One region of the Alteromonas sp. B31-7 genome, then DNA from elsewhere that is predicted to be linked to it. Evidence: predicted binding sites of a transcription regulator. Region 1 holds the regulator's gene; the other holds the start of a gene.

Region 1 (3,720 bases):
CACGTAAGGGCATTGGCTACCTGCCACAGGAAGCCTCTATTTTTCGCAAGCTAACCGTGTTTGAAAACATCATGGCGATTTTACAGACACGAAAAGATTTAAATTCATCACAACAGGAAGAAGAAGCCGACGCCCTTCTTGATGAATTTAATATTAACCATATACGTAATAGTACAGGAATGAGTTTATCAGGTGGAGAACGCCGTCGCGTAGAGATTGCGCGTGCGCTAGCAGCCAATCCGCAATTTATTTTACTCGATGAACCATTTGCTGGTGTTGATCCTATATCGGTTAATGATATAAAGAAGATAATACAGCACCTTCGTGATAGAGGTATCGGTATCCTCATTACAGACCACAATGTACGAGAAACATTGGATGTATGTGAAAAAGCCTACATTGTGAGTCACGGTGAATTAATAGCCCAAGGAACGGCAGAGCAGGTTTTAAGTAATCAAAAAGTAAGGGATGTATACCTAGGTGAACAATTCAGGCTATAGTTAATGTAACAGAATTGTCATTTTTCAAATTATGCACCTGGTATATTCACAATAAGAGCACAGTAAATAAGACGTAGATGAAACCATCTTTACAGTTAAAGTTCAGTCAACAACTTACCATGACACCTCAGCTACAGCAGGCGATAAAACTGCTGCAGCTGTCAACGCTCGACCTGCAACAGGAGATCCAGGAAGCCCTAGACTCAAATCCTCTACTTGAAGTAGAAGAAGGCAGTGATGAGCCTCAATTAGAGAAAAACAATATCGACGGGGATGACGTCGCTCAAGACGCCGTTACTACCGCATCAAGCGATACGCTTGAAGCCGGTGACGCATTAGAGAAGAATGACCTACCTGATGAATTACCCATAGACAGCACGTGGGACGAATATTACTCAGCGTCTTCTGCACCCGCCCCTGGGCCCTCGAATAATGACGATGAGCAGATTTTCCAAGGCGAAACCACCGAAGACATTCAAGCACATTTGCTATGGCAAATGCGTCTTACCCACTTTTCAGATACTGACCGTGCCATCGCAACGGCTATTATCGATTCAATTGACGAGTCTGGTTATCTTACCGTCACCCTTGACGACATTTTAGAGTCTGTCAACTCCGAAGATATGGAGGAGCCGGTTGAATTAGACGAAGTGGAATGCGTATTAAAACGTATTCAGATGTTCGATCCTATTGGTTCAGGCTCGCGTACACCACAAGAATGCTTGATGGTTCAGCTTCGCCAATTTTCAGATGATACGCCTTGGTTAAAAGAAGCCAAACAACTGATAGAAGAATACTCAGACCTACTCAGTAGCAAAGACTATCGTACGCTGATGCGTAAAAGCCGTCTTAAAGAAGATCAATTACGCGAAGCTATGCGCTTGTTGCAAACATTGAATCCTCGCCCAGGTAGCGCTCTTATCACTAAAGAGCCTGAGTATGTTATACCCGATGTCTCGGTCACCAAGAAAAGTGGTCGTTGGGTGGTTGAACTTAATCCAGATAGCTTGCCTAAACTTAGTGTGAACCAGCAATATGCGGCCATGAGCAGAAGAGCGAAAAATAGTAGCGACTCGCAGTTCATTCGCTCTCATATGCAGGAAGCAAAATGGTTTATTAAAAGTCTTGAATCAAGAAACGACACCTTGATGAAGGTTGCTAATTGTATTGTGCAGCAACAAATGGGCTTTTTTGAACATGGCCCTGAAATGATGAAGCCCATGGTGCTTAACGATGTTGCTGAAATGGTTGATATGCATGAATCCACCATTTCACGTGTCACCACGCAAAAGTATATGCATACCCCACGTGGGATATTTGAATTGAAGTACTTCTTTTCTAGTCACGTTGCCACGGAGTCTGGGGGTGAGTGTTCATCTACTGCCATCCGCGCGCTGATTAAAAAGCTTGTAGCGGCTGAAACGCCAAGCAAGCCACTAAGTGATAGCAAGATTGCTCAATTGTTGGCCGAACAGGGCATTAAAGTCGCCCGGCGGACAATAGCAAAATACCGGGAATCATTGTCGATTCCACCGTCTAACCAGCGAAAGAGCTTACTTTAACTGGCTCATAAATATAAGGAAGACGAAATATGCAAATCAACCTTACTGGTCATCACGTCGAAATCACCGACTCTTTGCGTAATTATGTCGATACCAAGTTCAGCAAACTAGAGAGGCACTTTGATCACATTTCTAATGTGCATGTCATTCTCAATGTTGAAAAACTTAATCAGAAAGCCGAAGCGACCATGCATTTAAGTGGCGCTGAGGTTTTTGCTTCCTCTGAAAATACTGATATGTATGCAGCAATAGACAGCATGGTTGACAAACTAGACAGGCAAGTCATAAAGCATAAGGAAAAGCTGAAAAAGCATTAACTCACGCTTATGGAAATTCAAGCAATCGTAAGTTTGGACCGCACTGAATGTGCGGTTCAATGTAACAGCAAAAAACGAATTCTAGAGATCATCAGTAATATCGCTGCCAAAAACAACGATAATATTGATGAAACGACAGTACTCACGAGCCTATTGAACCGCGAGAGAATGGGCAGTACGGGTATTGGAAATGGTATTGCACTGCCTCATGGTCGACTGGCAGGATTGGAAAGTGTTATCGCCATTATTGTAACTAGTAACCCTGCCATCAACTTTGACGCGCTGGACAACCAACCGGTAGATATTTTCTTTGCCTTATTGGTTCCAGAAGAGCAAACCGAGGGGCACTTACAAACCCTAGCCACGGTTGCAGGTAAATTGAGTGACAAAGAGACCGTGAAGGCAATTAGGCGTGCCACCAATAGCGACGATATTATTGCAGCGCTAAGCTAACTCTAATGCCATCTTAAGGGAGAGGCCAATTGAAACTAATTATTATTAGTGGTCGTTCGGGGTCAGGGAAGTCTGTTGCTTTACGGGCACTGGAAGATTTAGGGTATTATTGCGTAGATAATATCCCCGTCAATTTATTACCTACCCTTACCCATACGGTAGTCGACGAATACGATCAAGTTGCTGTAAGTATTGATGTACGTAACCTACCCAAAAACCCAGACGATTTAGTTGAAATACTCGACTACCTTCCCTCTTCTTGGTCCATGACCATCGTCTACATTGATGCCAGTGACGACATTCTCGTCAAACGCTTTAGTGAAACCCGACGATTACATCCATTGGCAAAACTGAATAAGTCTTTGTCTGAATCTATTAAAGCAGAAGCCGCTTTACTCGCTCCTGTGATTGAACGAGCAGACTTATACATAGATACCGATAAACTGACCATTCACCAACTTGCTGAATTAATACGTGAGCGAATTTTAGGTAAAAAGAGTTCTCGCCTGGTATTGGTATTTGAATCCTTTGGCTTCAAACATGGTATTCCTAAAGATGCCGATTATGTTTTCGACGCCCGTTTTCTCCCTAACCCTCATTGGGAGCCTGATTTAAAACACCTGACAGGGTTAGATGCCCCCGTAGAAGTATTTTTAGGCTCTCAACCGGTGGTGACCAAGTTTATTTGGCAAATTCAAAACCTCATTACCACGTGGCTTCCCCACTTAGAGCGTAACAACAGAAGTTATGTAACCATCGCCATAGGGTGTACCGGAGGCCAGCATCGCTCTGTGTTTATCGCCCAGACATTGGCAAAGACTTTCAGCGATTTGCACCCTGACGTGCAACTTCGACATAGAGAATTGAATCAGTAATGACCATTGAAAA
Region 2 (3,720 bases), 2.1 Mb from region 1:
AATCGGCGCCACTAGCATCATACTCTACACCCACCCAAACGAGACCAGCAACAACCGCTGCGGCGGCAGGGCTGGCTAAACCTTGGAAGAAACGTTTATCGGCAATACCCACCTGAGTATTAAACCTTGCCAGTCGCAATGCTGCGCCTGCGACATATATAAAGGCCGCTAGCCATCCTAGTTTACCTAATTCGGTCAACCCCCAATTATAAGCCACTAGCGCAGGCGCCATACCAAACGAAACCATGTCGGCCATAGAATCGTATTCTGCGCCAAAATCACTTTGCGTGTTAGTCATTCTGGCCACTCTTCCATCCAGGCCATCAAAGATCATGGCTACGAATATGGCAACTGCTGCTGCTTCAAAGCGTCCGTTCATTGATGACACTACAGCGAAAAAGCCAGAAAATAGCCCTGCCGTGGTCAGTAAATTGGGGAGTAAATAAATCCCTTTTCGTTTTTGTTCAGACATAAGTCCTCATTGGCACTAATTAATTGCGGCTAATTATTTCATAGTTAATAAGCTACGCATAGATGCAAGATAACAAGGGCATGTGCCTTTCATCTTTAATCGCTTCTTGTTTCTACTCAACGTAAGCACTCAATAACTAGGTATATGATCACATACCTACATACGCACACCTTTCAGGTAGGATCGTTAATACCATGTTGAAGTTCGCGAGCGGAAATAATAAAAGTTTGCCGCCATCGCTTGAACTACACCTTTTAACGAATAGCAAAAGGTTTAGTCGTATGAAAATGTCTCGTTTACCTAATTTTATATTAAAAGCCGTGTTACCAACGCTGCTTTTGATTGCAGTCGGCTCTGCCCATGCCGGCAAAAACCAAAGTAATTACTCAGATTACAATGCCTGTCTAAGTAATAGCGGTAGTCAAAGCGACTGTGACAGTGCGCTTGGGGAATCGGTGTACAACTTAGTGTCGGAAGACGTGTACGTGTCGACGAGTAGCCAGTATTCAAATATCTCTATCGATGATGTAAACATTTCCATTTCAGCCTGGTCAGATACGGTTGGTACCTATAATGATGACGTGGTCACTTCTGCTTATGTTGTAGACTTAGGCAGTTACGGGTACGGCGTATACAATAAAGATGCTGAAATGGACGGTTCTAGCCCCGATCATGCTATTGATAGTTACAATACTGTTAGCCGAAATGTTGATTATGATTTCGACTTTGTACTCCTTTCTTTTTCAGAGTCGGTTACGTTAACGGGCGCAGGATTCTCGTGGGTAGGGAAAACCGACAACACCCAATTATCTATCGCTGCGTTAGATGATCTATCTGGGTTAGTTTCTGGCGACCAAACATGGTCAAATATTGTTGAAGGCGCACTCACTGCAGGCTCGTATGATATTGAAAGCTATGAATCGATTGATATTGCGCAGTTTGAAGAGACCGAAACCGCACAGTATTGGCTCGTTGGAGCATACAATTCAGTGTTTGGTGAATTAGACAGCAATATGTTTGACGACGCATTTAAACTTGCAAGTATCGGTTTTGAAAAAGCATCTGATACGCCGGGAAATTCCAATCCCACTGAGGTCAGTGAGCCGAATACACTTGGTGCATTTTTAGCCGTCGGTCTAATCGTCGCGTGGCGCCGTAAGAATAAATGATCTTAATGTAGACTATAGGGGTAAACAAAGCGTAAACCAATGTCAGGTTTTTTTACCCCGCTCCCAACCAAACACCAAATTCCCTTTATAATTCATACACGTAAAAAGTGGCACACATAGTGCTTACTCAATTTATTAATTGTTGTATTAGTAGATGTGAGTTCGTTGTTTATGAAATGTTTGTCGATTATTGCACTAAGCCTGTCCTACTTGCTTGCTACAACGCCAGCGCTTGCTGGGGGCGGCGGTAGCGGAAGTAGTAACGATTCAGGCTCTGCCACAGGCGACAGCGCACTAGACGAACATGTGTACGACCTATATTCAGACGGCTCTACCAATATTAATTATACCCTTGATGCAACTACTTCAAGCATCGTTATTGATGGTACAACGGTTACTGTGGGCGTTACTGCTTGGTCGGATACCCAAAATATCTCTAACGACGGTGTTAATAACGACGATAACGAAGTTGTTAAGTACTCACAATTAAATGGGTACAGTTACAATGGTGATTACGGATTCGGCCTGGTCAACTCAAATGACAACGATTCTCACACCCTAGATAACTTCTCAGGTGGTGACGATTTCGATATGGTGTTGTTCTCATTCAGTGAGGAAGTCACCTTATCAGCCGCGTCGTTTACGTATTTACAAGGCTACGACACTGACAAACAGGTGTCAGTGGTTGGACTTAGTGATATTTCGTTGTTTGAGAATCACGCATCGAACGAATTCAGTTGGGCAGATGTTGCCTCTGGTGTAGGTACGGTGGTGTCTGATGGTCACTTTACTATTTCATCAAATATATCTTCACATGGTTCCCATGGCGATTTCACTAGTGACTTTACAGAATTAAGCGCTGCGAAATACTGGTTAGTAGGCGCTTACAATATTTACTTTGATGACAGCAGCACAAGTTATCAAGGCTCTGGATTCAAGCTTGCTTCTCTTAGTATAACCACTGGCGGTACAGATGTTGTTAGCCCGCCCAATGAAGTTAGCGAGCCAGCCCCCATTGCCCTTTTACTTACAGGTTTTGGATTGATGGCTTGGCGACGTAAGCAAATTCGTCAAACAGTTTAAAAATTAAGTAAAAACACGTATCTTATAAAGGCGGCTTAGGCCGCCTTTTTTATTGGTGTTCAGTGGGATAGTTGTACTTATGCTAGGATTGAAAAAATTGGGATTGGTTAAAAGTGCGATCATTGGCACTCTGCTATTGGGGGCCAGCTTCAATAGTTTAGCCACCACTTCGGAAGATTACGAGAAAGCGCTTCGCGCCTACAATGTCAGCGAGTACGATGAAGCCTATATTCACTTAAAAAATAGCTTACAAAAAGACCCCGAAAACCTCGCAGCAAAAATTTTGATGGGCAGGATCCTGCTGATTAACGGCTACCTTGTTGCCGCAGAACAAGAATTTACCGAAGCCCTTTCTATGGGTGCTGATATCAACCTGCTGGCCGAACCCTTAGGGAATACTTGGCTATTTCTTAATAAATACAAAGATATCACCGAATTTAATCAAACAGAAAAATTAAGTGGCGAGAACAAACGTGATTGGTTGCAAATTACGGCCACGGCTTGTGTGCGGTTAGAAGATTTATTTTGTGCTAAGAGTGAATACTCAAAAATCCTAAATGACTACCCAACTCATGTGCCAGCGATGAATGGATTAGCCTCTATTGCGCTTCAACAAGATAACCCGGATTTGGCGCGCAATTATATTAGCCGCGCAGAAGCCATCGATAGCGAAAATGCCATAACGTGGCGTCTGAAAGGACAATTGGCCTACTTAGAAGGCGACACGCAATCTGCCACCGAATTTCTTCAACAAGCGCTTACGTTTAACCGGGAAGATCCCATTGCTCTGCGAAACCTCGTGGATTTGTACCTTCAGGCAAAAGACTACGATAGAGCTAGGCTTTTTGTGGCTGAGATTATTGAAGATACACCAAACGACCCTTTAGCCATTCTATTGAATAGCTGGCTAGAAAGTAGGCAGGCAGAGGAAATCATTGATAATGAGAAACTAGAGCAACTGAATGAGTTTATGGCACAACTCTCTCCTGAACTCAT

Evidence for each region. The regulator sigma-54, encoded in region 1, starts transcription at its own class of promoters, with help from an activator protein. The targets are predictions, from matches to a motif close to GTTGGCACGNNNNTNGNNT.
Region 2: a site for sigma-54 is predicted at 1,748-1,766, ahead of xdp1 (exosortase-dependent surface protein XDP1). Genes of this name have one in related genera too.

What each region holds. Positions count from the first base shown of each region.
Region 1 is NZ_CP065233.1:3,740,440-3,744,159, forward strand. Features, by position in the region: gene lptB (LPS export ABC transporter ATP-binding protein) at 1-500, shown strand, start outside; gene IUA53_RS16335 (RNA polymerase factor sigma-54) at 578-2,062, shown strand; gene hpf (ribosome hibernation promoting factor) at 2,092-2,379, shown strand; gene ptsN (PTS IIA-like nitrogen regulatory protein PtsN) at 2,389-2,832, shown strand; gene rapZ (RNase adapter RapZ) at 2,862-3,707, shown strand; gene IUA53_RS16355 (HPr family phosphocarrier protein) at 3,707-3,720, shown strand, end outside.
Region 2 is NZ_CP065233.1:1,591,700-1,595,419, reverse strand. Features, by position in the region: gene pssA (CDP-diacylglycerol--serine O-phosphatidyltransferase) at 1-472, opposite strand, end outside; gene xdp1 (exosortase-dependent surface protein XDP1) at 754-1,641, shown strand; gene xdp1 (exosortase-dependent surface protein XDP1) at 1,813-2,724, shown strand; gene prsT (XrtA/PEP-CTERM system TPR-repeat protein PrsT) at 2,804-3,720, shown strand, end outside.